Regions from separate parts of the Streptomyces sp. SID5643 genome, predicted to be linked through region 2. Evidence: predicted binding sites of a transcription regulator. Region 2 holds the regulator's gene; each other region holds the start of a gene.
What was found. Region 2 encodes HrcA, which represses chaperone genes, less so after heat shock. Its sites were predicted from a motif close to TTNGCACTCNGNNNNNCNGAGTGCNAA; they were not measured.

Region 1 (4,792 bases), on a different contig from region 2:
CTTCCGGGCCCACTCGGGGTCCTGGAGCAGGGCGCGGCCGACGGCGACCATGTCGAACTCGTCGCGCTCGAAGCGGTCGAGGAGGTTGTCGAGGTCGCCGACCTCGGCGCTCTCGCCCTGGAAGGACTTGATGAAGTCGCCGCCGTCCAGGCCGACCGAGCCGACGGTGATGGTGGGCTTGCCGGTGAGCTTCTTGGTCCAGCCGGCCAGATTGAGGTCGGAGTCCTCGAACTCGGGGACCCAGTAGCGGCGGGTGGAGGCATGGAAGGCGTCGACGCCGGCGGCGGCGAGCGGGGCCAGGATGGCCTCCAGCTCCTCCGGGGTCTCGGCGAGACGGGCGTCGTAGGCCTCCTGCTTCCACTGGGAGTAGCGGAAGATGACCGGGAAGTCGGCGGAGACGGTCTCGCGGACGGCCGCGACGATCTCCTCGGAGAGCTTGGCGCGGGCGACCCGGTCGCCGCCGTAGGCGTCGGTGCGGCGGTTGGTGCCCTCCCACAGGAACTGGTCGAGCAGGTAGCCGTGGGCGCCGTGGAGCTCGACGCCGTCGAAGCCGATGCGCTCGGCGGCGGCAGCGGCCTCGGCGAACGCGCCGATGACGGCGTCGATGTCGGCCTGGGTCATGGCCTTGCCGGTGGGCTCCGCAGCGCCGATGCGCAGACCGGAGGGTCCGACGGCCGGGGCGTCCGCGACCGGCGGCTCACCCTGGTTGCGGACCATGCCGATGTGCCAGAGCTGCGGCACGATGGTCCCGCCCGCGGCGTGGACCGCCTCGGCGACCTTCGCCCAGCCCGCGAGCTGGGCCTCGCCGTGGAAGCGCGGCACGCGGTCGCTCTGCCCGGCCGACTCGTGGCCGACGTAGGTGCCCTCGGTGACGATCAGGCCGACTCCGGCGGCGGCGCGGCGCGCGTAGTACGACACGACGTCCTCGCCGGGCACGCCGCCCGGGGAGAACATGCGGGTCATCGGCGCCATCGCGATCCGGTTGGGAACGGTCAGGCCGCCCAGCGATACGGGCCGGGACAGGATTTCGGCGGCGCGGGAGGCGGAGGCGGCGAGAGTCACGTGGGGGCTCACTTTCGGATACCGGAAGGTATGTGCATACGCATATGACCTAACCTTCAACCACCCGGCCCCGCCAGGGCCATCCCACCCCCGCTGTGATCCCGGACACGCCCGAGGGCGGCACCCCCTGTCGGAACAGGAAGTGCCGCCCTCGGCAAGGACGTTGATCGACCGGGTCGATCAGAAGTCCATGTCACCGCCCGGCATGCCGCCGCCGGCGGGCGCGGCGGCCTTCTCCGGCTTGTCGGCGATGACGGCCTCGGTGGTGAGGAACAGCGCGGCGATGGAGGCGGCGTTCTGCAGGGCAGAGCGGGTCACCTTCGCCGGGTCGATGATGCCCTCGGCGATCATGTCGACGTACTCACCGGTCGCGGCGTTCAGGCCGTGGCCGACGGTGAGGTTGCGGACCTTCTCCACGACGACGCCGCCCTCGAGACCACCGTTGACGGCGATCTGCTTCAGCGGGGCCTCCAGCGCGAGCTTCACGGCGTTGGCGCCGGTCGCCTCGTCACCGTCGAGCTCCAGCTTCTCGAAGACCTGGGAGGCCTGGAGCAGGGCCACGCCACCACCGGCGACGATGCCCTCCTCGACGGCCGCCTTGGCGTTGCGCACGGCGTCCTCGATGCGGTGCTTGCGCTCCTTGAGCTCCACCTCGGTGGCGGCACCGGCCTTGATGACCGCGACACCGCCGGCGAGCTTCGCCAGGCGCTCCTGGAGCTTCTCGCGGTCGTAGTCCGAGTCGCTGTTCTCGATCTCGGCGCGGATCTGGTTGACGCGGCCCTGGACCTGGTCGGCCGAGCCGGCACCGTCGACGATGGTGGTCTCGTCCTTGGTGATGACGACCTTGCGGGCCTTGCCCAGCAGGTCGAGCGTGGCGTTCTCCAGCTTGAGGCCGACCTCCTCGGAGATCACCTCGCCGCCGGTGAGGATGCCGATGTCCTGGAGCATCGCCTTGCGGCGGTCGCCGAAGCCCGGGGCCTTGACGGCGACGGACTTGAAGGTGCCGCGGATCTTGTTGACGACCAGGGTCGACAGGGCCTCGCCCTCGACGTCCTCGGCGATGATCAGCAGCGGCTTGCCCGACTGCATGACCTTCTCCAGGAGCGGGAGCAGGTCCTTGACGTTCGAGATCTTGGAGTTCGCGATCAGGATGTACGGGTCGTCGAGGACGGCCTCCATACGCTCCATGTCGGTGGCGAAGTACGCCGAGATGTAGCCCTTGTCGAAGCGCATACCCTCGGTGAGCTCCAGCTCCAGACCGAAGGTCTGGGACTCCTCGACGGTGATGACGCCTTCCTTGCCGACCTTGTCCATGGCCTCGGCGATGAGCTCGCCGATCTGGGTGTCGGCGGCGGAGATGGAGGCCGTGGAGGCGATCTGCTCCTTGGTCTCGACGTCCTTGGCCTGCTCCAGCAGGGCGGCGGAGACGGCCTCGACGGCCTTCTCGATACCGCGCTTGAGGGCCATCGGGTTGGCGCCGGCGGCTACGTTGCGCAGGCCCTCCTTGACCAGGGCCTGGGCGAGAACGGTCGCGGTGGTCGTACCGTCACCGGCGACGTCGTCCGTCTTCTTGGCGACTTCCTTGACCAGCTCGGCGCCGATCTTCTCGTACGGGTCCTCGAGCTCGATCTCCTTGGCGATGGAGACACCATCGTTGGTGATCGTGGGCGCGCCCCACTTCTTCTCGAGGACGACGTTGCGGCCCTTGGGGCCGAGCGTCACCTTGACGGCGTCCGCGAGCTGGTTCATGCCGCGCTCGAGGCCGCGCCGCGCCTCCTCGTCGAACGCGATGATCTTGGCCATGTGAAGTGGTCCCTCCAGGACTGGGGGTGATTACTTCGGACCGCGCCCGCGCCCGCGACGGACGGCTCGCTTGCCTCGTGGGTTCCTTCCCCACCTGGCCTGCGGGCCTCACCGACCCGGTCCTTACGTTGTCACTCTCACCTTCAGAGTGCTAACGCAATGATTAGCACTCGACCCCTGCGAGTGCAAGCGCCCGCCTTGGATCGGCGGGGGGCGTCAGCCGCCCGCGAACACCATCCGGCGGACCCTCCGGGCACGCGGAAGGGCCCGCACCCCGGGGGGTACGGGCCCTTCTGAGAAGACCGGTCGCTTGAGCGTTGGTCGTGGTGCGCGTTCAGGCAGAGACGCGAACCATGTCGGCCTGCGGTCCCTTCTGGCCCTGCGAGATCTCGAACTCGACCCGCTGGCCCTCTTCAAGGGTGCGGTAGCCGTCCATCTGAATCGCGCTGTAGTGGACGAAAACATCCGCACCACCGTCGACCGCGATGAAGCCGTACCCCTTCTCCGCGTTGAACCACTTGACGGTGCCCTGAGCCATGCCTAACTCCCCTATTACTGGCCCTTGCACAGATCCACACTTCGCGGACCCGGGTCAGACCTCACCCCCCACGGTTGGGGGCGTGCGCCGGAACGCGTCGACCGCGGCTGAATGTATCTGTCCAACTGCCGTCTGCAACAGGTCAATCGGACGAGAATTCCGGACGAGCAGGGTCCGGAATGTGGGGAGAATTCGCCCGAATTCAGGGCAAGTCGGGCTCCATAAAAGGAACAAAAGCCGCGAAAGACGCGCACACTTTGGCTACATCTTGTCGGACTCGCGGCAGGAATTCAGGGTTCCGATCAGGGGATCGGTATCGCGTTCCCCAACTGTACCCCGCTCAACCACACAGAATTGCCCCCTCCGCTTCTCTCACGGAGGGGGCAATTCGATGAACTCTCGGTAATCGTCGTTACCGAAGGTAACAATCGGGCCGGTCGACCGGTTCAGCCGCCGGCGACGGCGGGAATGATCGACACACCGGCACCGTCCGGCGTGGCCGTCTCCAGACCCTGCTCGAACCGCACGTCGTCGTCGTTGACGTACACGTTGACGAACCGGCGCAGCTTGCCCTGGTCGTCGAGGACCCGGGCGGCGATCCCGGTGTGGTTCTTCTCCAGGTCGGCGATGACCTCACCGAGGTTCGCGCCCTCGGCGGCGACCTCGGCCTGCCCGCCCGTGTAGGTGCGCAGGATGGTGGGGATGCGAACGGTGACGCTCATGACTTTCGAACCTCCGGTTGGATAACCGCCCTCAGGGGCACGGGGTACTGCGCGACCAGCCCCACGGCCCGCAGCGAACAACGACGCTCAGACGAGCCCGGCCTCACGGAACGACTCGAGGCTGGGGCGAATGGTCGCCGTCAGACCCGTGCCCGCCACCGCGTCCAGCGTCTTGAGTCCATCGCCGGTGTTGAGCACGACCGTGGTCTTGGTGGGGTCGAGCACCCCGTTCTCGATCAACTTGCGCGTCACACCCACCGTCACACCACCGGCGGTCTCCGCGAAGATCCCCTCGGTCCGGGCCAGGATCTTGATCGCCTCGACGACCTGCTCGTCGTTCACGTCCTCCACCGCGCCGCCGGTCCGCCGCGCGATGTCCAGCACGTAGGGCCCGTCCGCCGGGTTGCCGATGGCGAGCGACTTGGCGATGGTGTTCGGCTTCTGCGGGCGGACGACGTCGTGCCCGGCCTTGTAAGCGACGGACACCGGCGAGCAGCCCTCGGCCTGCGCGCCGAAGATCTTGTACGGCTTGTCCTCGACCAGCCCGAGCTTGATCAGTTCCTGGAGACCCTTGTCGATCTTCGTGAGCTGCGAGCCGGAGGCGATCGGCACGACCAGCTGGTCCGGCAGCTGCCAGCCGAGCTGCTCGCAGATCTCGTACGCGAGG
Region 2 (4,792 bases):
CCGGGCCGGACCATGTCAGCGCCTACGCCCTGATCGTCGAGGAGGGGACGCAGCTCGCACGGCGGATCCGGCGCGGTGAGGTGCCGATGACCGACGACGACGTGCATGCCGACCGGTACCTGATCGCGGACGAGGTGCTCTCGGGCGCCGGCTTCGAGTGGTACGAGGTGTCGAACTGGGCGACCTCGCAGGCGGGGCGGTGTCTGCACAACGAGCTGTACTGGCGGGGGGCCGACTGGTGGGGGGCCGGGCCCGGTGCGCACAGCCATGTGGGCGGGGTGCGGTGGTGGAACGTCAAGCATCCTGGGGCGTACGCGGGTGCGCTGGCTTCGGGGAGGTCGCCGGGGGCCGGGCGTGAGGTGCTCAGCGATGAGGACCGGCGGGTCGAGCGGATCCTGCTGGAGCTGCGGCTCAGGGAGGGCGTGCCGTTGTCGCTGCTCAGGCCGGAGGGTCTGGCCGCCTCGCGGGCGGCGCTGGCGGACGGGCTCCTGGAGAAGGGCCCGTACGACGAAGGGCGGGCCGTGCTCACGCTGCGGGGGCGGTTGCTGGCTGACGGGGTTGTACGAGACCTCGTGGACTGAGGTGCTCGGGGTGGGGGCTGAGGCCGGGTGGGTGCGCAGCCCGGCGGAGCGGGGTGCTGCTGCCCCTACCCGTGCCGCCCCAGCGCCACGACGGCCCGCAGTTAAAACAGCTACGCCGGCGCCGTGACGAAGTCGATCAGTTCCTCCACGCGGCCCAGCAGCTCCGGCTCCAGGTCCTTGTACGAGTGGACCCCCGACAGGATCCGCTGCCAGGCCGCGCCGGTGTTCTCGGGCCAGCCCAGGGCCCTGCACACGCCCGTCTTCCAGTCCTGGCCGCGCGGGATCCGGGGCCAGGCGTCGATGCCCAGGGACGACGGCTTCACCGCCTCCCAGATGTCGATGTACGGGTGGCCGACGACCAGGGCGTGTTCGCTCGTCACCGACTCCGCGATGCGCCACTCCTTCGAGCCGGGTACGAGGTGGTCCACCAGGACGCCCAGCCGTGCGTCCGGCCCGGGGGCGAAGTCGGAGACGATCGACGGCAGGTCGTCGACGCCCTCCAGGTACTCCACGACCACGCCCTCGATGCGCAGGTCGTCGCCCCAGACCTTCTCCACCAGCTCGGCGTCGTGGCGGCCCTCGACGTAGATGCGGCCGGCGCGGGCGACCCGCGCGCGTGCGCCGGGGACGGCGACCGAACCGGAGGCCGTGCGGGTGGGGCGCGCGGGGCCGCCCGGCGCGGGACGGACGAGCGTCACCACCCTGCCCTCCAGCAGGAAGCCGCGTGGCTCCATCGGAAACACCCGGTGCTTGCCGAAGCGGTCCTCCAGCGTCACCGTGCCCGCCTCGCACCGGATCACCGCGCCGCAGAAGCCGGTCCCCGGCTCCTCCACCACCAGACCCGGCTCCGCCGCGACCTCGGGCACCGGCTTCGGCTTCTTCCACGGCGGGGTCAGATCGGCGGAGTACTGGCGCATTCGCATGACGATAGGAGAAGACCGAGGGCGATCACCGCGACACGCCGAAACGCGCCGCCAGCGCGTCCCGTTGCGCCCGCACGAACGCCGCGTCGACCACCGCTCCGTGACCGGGCACGTACAGCGCGTCCTCGCCGCCCAGGTCGAGCAGCCGGTCCAGGGCGGCCGGCCAGTGCGACGGCACCGCGTCGGGGCCCGCCTGCGGCTCCCCGGACTCCTCGACCAGGTCGCCGCAGAACACCACCTCCGGATCACCCGGCACCAGTACCGCCAGGTCGTGCGCGGTGTGGCCCGGGCCGACGTTCGCCAGCAGCACCTGACGGCCACCGCCCAGGTCGAGGGTCCACTCGCCGGAGACCAGGTGGCCGGGCGGTGCCAGCCGCTGCGCCGCCTCCTCGGCCGTGGGCGCCGCCAGGCCGTGGCGTACCGCGTCCGCGCGCAGCTCCTCCCGGTCCCGCGCCCGTGTCAGCACCGCGTCCACGCCCACCGCGCCGAACACCTCCGCGTCCGGGAACGCCGCCATCCCGAAGACGTGGTCGAAGTGCGGATGGGTCAGCGCGAGATGTGTCACACGGTGGCCGGTGAGCGACCGGGCCTGCGCGCGCAGCTTCACGCCCTCCGCGAGACTCGACCCCGCGTCGATCAGAAGGACCGCGCCCTCACCGGCGACCAGCCCCGCCGTGCAGTCCCACACCGGAAGCCGGCACCGCCCCACCCCGGCGGCCACGCGCTCCCACCCGAGGTCTTCCCAAGTCACCGTCATACGGCGACGCTAGCGGTGCGGCCCGCTCGGGGCACGACGCCGCACGACCAGCCTTGCCGGGGGTGTACCCCACCGCCGTACACTGGGCCGGGGAATGCTGGCACTCGCACACGCAGAGTGCCAGGCCGGACCGGCAGGGCAGCAGGCAAGGACATCTGGAGGTGTGCGCGATGCTCAGTGAACGCAGGCTTCAGGTGCTGCGCGCCATCGTCCAGGACTACGTCGGCACCGAGGAGCCGGTGGGCTCCAAGGCCCTCACCGAGCGGCACAGCCTCGGCGTCTCCCCGGCCACCGTCCGCAACGACATGGCGGCCCTGGAGGACGAGGGGTACATCGCCCAGCCGCACACCAGCGCCGGGCGCATCCCCACCGACAAGGGTTACCGGCTGTTCGTCGACAAGCTCGCCGGTGTCAAGCCGATGACCGCGCCCGAGCGGCGCGCGATCCAGAACTTCCTCGAGGGCGCCGTCGACCTCGACGACGTCGTGGCGCGCACGGTGCGGCTGCTCGCGCAGCTCACGCGCCAGGTCGCCGTCGTGCAGTACCCGTCGCTGACGCGCTCGACCGTGCGGCACGTGGAGTTGCTCTCCCTGGCGCCCGCGCGGGTGATGCTCGTGCTGATCACGGACACCGGCCGGGTCGAGCAGCGCGTGGTCGACTGCCCGGCGCCCTTCGGCGACGCCTCGCTCGCGGATCTGCGCGCGCGGCTCAACAGCCGTGTGGCGAACCGCCGTTTCGCGGATGTGCCGAGTCTGGTGGAAGATCTCCCGGAGGCGTTCGAGCACGAGGACCGGGGTACGGTCTCCACGGTGCTCTCCACACTCCTGGAGACGCTCGTCGAGGAGAACGAGGAGCGGCTGATGATCGGCGGCACCGCCAATCTGACCCGCTTCGGGCATGACTTCCCCCTCACGATCCGGCCGGTGCTGGAGGCGCTTGAGGAGCAGGTCGTGCTCCTCAAGCTGCTCGGCGAGGCGAAGGATCCGGGCGTGACCGTACGGATCGGTCATGAGAACGCCCACGAAGGACTCAACTCCACGTCCGTCGTGTCGGTCGGCTACGGTTCGGGCGGCGAGGCAGTCGCCAAGCTCGGCGTGGTCGGACCGACCCGCATGGACTACCCGGGAACGATGGGAGCGGTACGCGCAGTGGCACGGTACGTCGGACAGATCCTGGCGGAGTCGTAGTGGCCACGGACTACTACGCCGTACTCGGCGTGCGCCGCGACGCTTCGCAGGAAGAGATCAAGAAGGCCTTCCGGCGGCTCGCCCGCGAGCTGCACCCGGACGTCAACCCCGATCCGAAGACCCAGGAGCGGTTCAAGGAGATCAACGCCGCCTACGAGGTGCTGTCGGACCCGCAGAAGAAGCAGGTCTACGACCTCGGCGGCGACCCGCTCTCGCAGGCCGGTGGCGGCGGCGCGGGCGGCTTCGGAGCCGGCGGGTTCGGGAACTTCTCGGACATCATGGACGCGTTCTTCGGCACGGCGTCGCAGCGCGGACCGCGCTCGCGCACCCGCCGCGGCCAGGACGCGATGATCCGCATCGAGGTCGAGCTCGACGAGGCGGCCTTCGGTACGACGAAGGACATCCAGGTCGACACGGCCGTCGTCTGCAACACGTGCAGCGGTGAGGGCGCGGCCCCGGGCACCTCCGCCCAGACGTGTGACATGTGCCGCGGCCGCGGTGAGGTCTCGCAGGTCACCCGGTCCTTCCTGGGCCAGGTCATGACGTCCCGCCCGTGCCCGCAGTGCCAGGGCTTCGGCACGGTCGTGCCGACTCCGTGCCCGGAGTGCGCGGGCGACGGCCGCGTCCGGTCCCGCCGCACGCTCACGGTGAAGATCCCGGCCGGTGTCGACAACGGCACGCGCATCCAGCTCGCCGGCGAGGGCGAGGTCGGCCCCGGCGGCGGTCCGGCCGGAGACCTCTACGTCGAGATCCACGAGCTGCCGCACAGCACGTTCCAGCGGCGCGGCGACGACCTGCACTGCACGGTGACCATCCCCATGACGGCGGCGGCCCTCGGCACGAAGGTGCCGCTGGAGACGCTCGACGGCATGGAGGAGGTCGACATCCGCCCGGGCACCCAGTCCGGCCAGTCGATCCCGCTGCACGGCCGGGGCGTCACGCACCTGCGCGGCGGCGGACGCGGCGACCTCATCGTCCACGTCGAGGTCCAGACCCCGACCAAGCTCGACCCCGAGCAGGAACGCCTGCTGCGCGAGCTCTCCAAACTCCGCGGCGAGGAACGCCCCACGGGGCAGTTCCAGCCGGGGCAGCAGGGGCTGTTCTCGCGGCTGAAGGATGCGTTCAACGGGCGTTGACGCGAGCGGTCCGGCTGCTGCCGGGGGTTCGGGGGTGGTCCCCCGGGCGGGCACGGTCAGCCGGGGCGGCAGGGGCTGTTCTCGCGGCTGAAGGACGCCTTCACGGGCGCTGACGCCGGGCGTGCTTCTGGTCTATGCCAGTCGGCAGGCCGGTTTCGGAGTTGTTCGGAGGACGTGACAACATGCGGTCATGTCCTCCGCACTGACC
Region 3 (4,792 bases), on a different contig from region 2:
GAACGGCCACCGGAGGTCGAACCTCCCGCCCGTCTTCACCACGGTCCCCACCCGGGACAAGGTCGTCTTCCTCACCATCGACGACGGCGCCGAGAAGGACCGGGCGTTCCTGCGGATGATGCGCGACCTGGACGTCCCGTACACCGCCTTCCTCAGCGGCTACCTGGTCAAGGACGACACCCGCTACTTCCGGAAGATGCAGTCCCAGGGCGTGGTCCTGAACAACCACACCCTCCACCACCCCAGCCTGCGGGGCCTGTCGTACCGGGCGCAGAAGCGCGAGATCTGCGGCATGCAGCGCTACCTGAAGAAGCAGTTCGGCACACGCCCCGACCTCTTCCGCCCGCCGTTCGGCAGCTACGACCGGGCGACCCTGCGCGCCGCCAAGGCCTGCGGGATCGCGTACGTGCCCCTGTGGAACCAGGAGGTCTTCGCCGACCACTGGGAGTACCGCGAGGGGGACCGCAAGCTGCGCCCGGGGGACATCGTCCTCACGCACTTCCGGGGCCCCGGCGAGTGGAAGGGCACGATGGCCGACATGGTCCGCCGCTTCCTGGACAAGGTCACGGCCCAGGGGTTCGCGGTGGGGCGGCTGGAGGACTACCTGTGAGGCGGCCGGCCGCCGCCGTGCTGTGCGCGGCCCTGCTGGCTGGCTGCACCGGGGCCGCGGGGGAGCGGCCGGGCCCCGCCGACGGCCGCGCGCAGGACCCGGCACGCGCGGCGGACGACAGCCGCCGACTGCCCCCCGTCGTGGACCACGTCCCCACCCGCGACCCGGTCGTCTTCCTCACCTACGACGACGGCGCCGAACGCGACCCCCGCTTCGTCGGCCTCGTCCGCGAACGGCGGCTCCCGGTCAGCATGTTCCTCACGGACAGCGTCGTGGGACCCGGCTACGGCCACTTCGCCCGGCTGCGCGCGGTCGGCGCGTCCATCCAGAACCACACCCTCGACCACCCCGCCCTGCGCGGCCTGCCCTACGCCGGGCAGCGCGCCGAGATCTGCGGCCAGCAGCACAAGCTCCACTCCCGCTTCGGCATCAGCCCCCGCCTCTTCCGCCCGCCCTACGGCACCTACGACACGACGACCCTGCGTGCCGCCGCCGACTGCGGCATCACGGCCGTCGTCCTGTGGCGCGCGTCCCTGGACGGCCACGGCGAACTGACCTACACCCGGGGCGAGCCCGCCCTGCGCGCCGGGGACATCGTCTCGGTGCCGTCCGGCGAGACCGGGTCCCTGACCCTCACGGAACGCACCGAGCGTCTGCTGCGGGAGATCGGTGAACGGGGGCTGCGGGTGGGGCGGCTGGAGGACCACCTGGAGGACCACCTGGAGAGAACACCCGGCCGACGCGCCGCGGGCAATTAGCAGTCCGCTTGACCGAGTGCTAATCGCAGTCATAGTCTCGGCTCTGGCACTCCCCCTAGGAGAGTGCCAACACAGCGACGGGCAGGTCCGGCACCCGCGACGACGGATCCACCTGGTCGCCACCTCAGACAGTTAACCCCGTGAGATCTCCGAAGGGGGAGGTCGGATCGTGACGACCACCAGCTCCAAGGTTGCCATCAAGCCGCTCGAGGACCGCATCGTGGTCCAGCCGCTCGACGCCGAGCAGACCACCGCCTCTGGCCTGGTCATCCCGGACACCGCCAAGGAGAAGCCCCAGGAGGGCGTCGTCCTGGCCGTGGGCCCGGGCCGCTTCGAGGACGGCAACCGTCTTCCGCTCGACGTCTCCGTCGGCGACGTCGTGCTCTACAGCAAGTACGGCGGCACCGAGGTGAAGTACAACGGCGAGGAGTACCTCGTCCTCTCGGCCCGCGACGTGCTCGCGATCGTCGAGAAGTAATTCACCCCAAGCACATTGCTTTGAACTGCGCCCCTGGCCCCCGCGATCGCTATTGAGCCGGGCGCCCGGGGCGCAGTGCCGTTACCCCTGATTCCGGAAGAGGGCTCACGCTCCCATGGCGAAGATCCTGAAGTTCGACGAGGACGCCCGTCGCGCCCTCGAGCGCGGCGTCAACAAGCTTGCCGACACGGTCAAGGTGACGATCGGCCCCAAGGGCCGCAACGTCGTCATCGACAAGAAGTTCGGCGCTCCCACCATCACCAACGACGGTGTGACCATCGCCCGCGAGGTCGAGGTCGAGGACCCGTACGAGAACCTCGGTGCCCAGCTGGTCAAGGAGGTGGCGACCAAGACCAACGACATCGCGGGTGACGGTACGACCACCGCGACCGTGCTCGCCCAGGCGCTCGTGCGCGAGGGCCTGAAGAACGTCGCCGCCGGTGCCTCCCCGGCCGCCCTGAAGAAGGGCATCGACGCCGCCGTCGCCGCCGTTTCCGAGGACCTGCTCGCCACGGCCCGCCCGATCGACGAGAAGTCCGACATCGCCGCCGTCGCCGCGCTGTCCGCCCAGGACCAGCAGGTCGGCGAGCTCATCGCCGAGGCGATGGACAAGGTCGGCAAGGACGGTGTCATCACCGTCGAGGAGTCCAACACCTTCGGTCTGGAGCTGGACTTCACCGAGGGCATGGCCTTCGACAAGGGCTACCTGTCGCCGTACTTCGTGACGGACCAGGAGCGCATGGAAGCCGTCCTGGACGACCCGTACATCCTCATCACGCAGGGCAAGATCTCCGCCATCGCGGACCTCCTGCCGCTGCTGGAGAAGGTCATCCAGTCCAATGCCTCCAAGCCGCTGCTGATCATCGCCGAGGACGTCGAGGGCGAGGCCCTGTCCACCCTCGTCGTGAACAAGATCCGCGGCACCTTCAACGCCGTCGCCGTGAAGGCCCCCGGCTTCGGCGACCGCCGCAAGGCGATGCTGCAGGACCTCGCGGTCCTCACCGGCGCCACGGTCGTCTCCGAGGAGGTCGGCCTCAAGCTCGACCAGGTCGGTCTCGACGTCCTCGGCTCCGCCCGCCGCATCACCGTCACCAAGGACGACACCACGGTCGTCGACGGCGCCGGCAACAAGGACGACGTGCAGGGCCGCGTCGCCCAGATCAAGGCCGAGATCGAGTCCACCGACTCCGACTGGGACCGCGAGAAGCTCCAGGAGCGCCTCGCGAAGCTGGCCGGCGGCGTGTGCGTCATCCGCGTGGGTGCCGCCACCGAGGTCGAGCTCAAGGAGCGCAAGCACCGTCTGGAGGACGCCATCTCCGCGACCCGCGCCGCGGTCGAGGAGGGCATCGTCTCCGGTGGTGGCTCCGCGCTGGTCCACGCCGTCAAGGTCCTGGAGGACAACCTCGGCAAGACCGGCGACGAGGCCACGGGTGTCGCGGTCGTCCGCCGCGCCGCCGTCGAGCCGCTGCGCTGGATCGCCGAGAACGCCGGCCTGGAGGGCTACGTCATCACCTCCAAGGTCGCCGAGCTCGACAAGGGCCAGGGCTTCAACGCCGCCACCGGCGAGTACGGCGACCTGGTCAAGGCCGGCGTCATCGACCCGGTGAAGGTCACCCGCTCCGCCTTGGAGAACGCCGCCTCCATCGCCTCCCTCCTCCTCACGACCGAGACCCTGGTCGTCGAGAAGAAGGAAGAGGAGGAGCCGGCCGCCGCGGGCCACGGCCACGGCCACGCCCACTGAGGCACCGACCTCGTAGCAGAAGCCCCCGTTCCGCCCAGGCGGAACGGGGGCTTCTCCCGTAGGCCCTGCCGGTCACAGCTCCAGCGGGTCGAGCACCCCGAGCTGCTGCATCAGCCCCAGCCGGTCGTACTGCCACCAGCCCTCGGCGATCTTCCCGTCCGGTGTGCAGCGGTGCACGGTCGTCCCCGTCATGGTGACTTCCTGCCCGGTCGGCGGGATCCCGAGGAACTCGCCCGTGTGACGCCCGTGGAAGGTCCACCGGGTGCACACCCGGTCGCCCTGCGCCATCTGGTCCTCGATCGTGAACGAGAAGTCGAACCCGCCCCGCCACACCTCCACCTCGCGCCGCACCGCGTCCAGCCCGATGACGTCCTGCACATTGGCCGGATCGTGGTCGTGGTAGTCCTCGATGAACACGTCGTTGAACGGCGGCGCGTCCCCCGGGCCCGGCGCGAGCTCGAAGAACCTGCGCGCGGTGGCCGCGTACAGCTGCTCGTCCCGCACCACGTCCAGGTCCGTGAAGATCGGTGTCTCCTCGCAGAGCGCCACCATGTCCTGGAAGATCCGGTCGGTCTCCGGCAGCCCGGAGTTCCGCATCGCCTCCTCGTACGACGGGAACTCCACGATCTCCACGATGTGCGACGCGTCGGCCCGGTCCCTCGCCACCACACTGTGCGACGCGGTCCGCTTGCCCTTGGTCTGCTCGACCCACCGGTCCATCAGCCGGTTCATCTCGTCGAGCCGGCTGGTCCTGCATTCGATGAGCTGTACGAAGGTCATGGCCTCGCCTCCGGTCCCCCTGGGTCCGGCTGAACAGCTTCATTGTCCCAAGAGGCCGGCCCGGGTGCCTCCCGGCTCCGGGGTGGGGGAGGAGGAGCCGGCCGGGCCGGCCGCGGGCGCCTACTGCGGCCCGTACTTGCGGCCCGTCCTGGAGGAGACGGCCCCGAGCATCCCGCGCGGCACCAGCTTCGCCGCCCCCATCAGCGCCTTGTAGCGCGGGTCCGGAATGGAGAGCGTCTTGCCGCGCGCCAGATCGTGCAGCGCCGCCGCCACCAGCTTGTCCGCGTCGAGCCACATCCAGCCCGGGATGTTGTCGGTGCCCATCCCGGCGCGGTCATGGAACTCGGTGCGCACGAAGCCCGGGCAGAGCGCCATCAGCCGTACGCCGCTGCCGGCCAGATCGCGCGCCGCGCCCTGCGTGAACT

Region 1: groL (chaperonin GroEL) is a predicted target of HrcA. The motif match lies at 2,994-3,020, and genes of this name have one in related genera.
Region 3: groES (co-chaperone GroES) is a predicted target of HrcA. The motif match lies at 1,412-1,438, and genes of this name have one in related genera.

Annotation. Positions count from the first base shown of each region.
Region 1 covers NZ_WWIC01000165.1:60,282-65,073, forward strand. The annotation lists gene GTY56_RS19700 (oxidoreductase) at 1-1,062, opposite strand, end outside; gene groL (chaperonin GroEL) at 1,243-2,865, opposite strand; gene GTY56_RS19710 (cold-shock protein) at 3,200-3,403, opposite strand; gene GTY56_RS19715 (MoaD/ThiS family protein) at 3,850-4,125, opposite strand; gene thrC (threonine synthase) at 4,213-4,792, opposite strand, start outside.
Region 2 covers NZ_WWIC01000283.1:1,127-5,918, forward strand. The annotation lists gene hemW (radical SAM family heme chaperone HemW) at 1-581, shown strand, start outside; gene GTY56_RS30880 (DUF3097 domain-containing protein) at 692-1,498, opposite strand; gene GTY56_RS30885 (MBL fold metallo-hydrolase) at 1,530-2,261, opposite strand; gene hrcA (heat-inducible transcriptional repressor HrcA) at 2,432-3,448, shown strand; gene dnaJ (molecular chaperone DnaJ) at 3,448-4,584, shown strand; gene GTY56_RS30900 (nitronate monooxygenase) at 4,775-4,792, shown strand, end outside.
Region 3 covers NZ_WWIC01000339.1:17,284-22,075, forward strand. The annotation lists gene GTY56_RS35900 (polysaccharide deacetylase family protein) at 1-610, shown strand, start outside; gene GTY56_RS35905 (polysaccharide deacetylase family protein) at 607-1,368, shown strand; gene groES (co-chaperone GroES) at 1,538-1,846, shown strand; gene groL (chaperonin GroEL) at 1,962-3,587, shown strand; gene GTY56_RS35920 (ester cyclase) at 3,660-4,367, opposite strand; gene GTY56_RS35925 (SDR family NAD(P)-dependent oxidoreductase) at 4,488-4,792, opposite strand, start outside.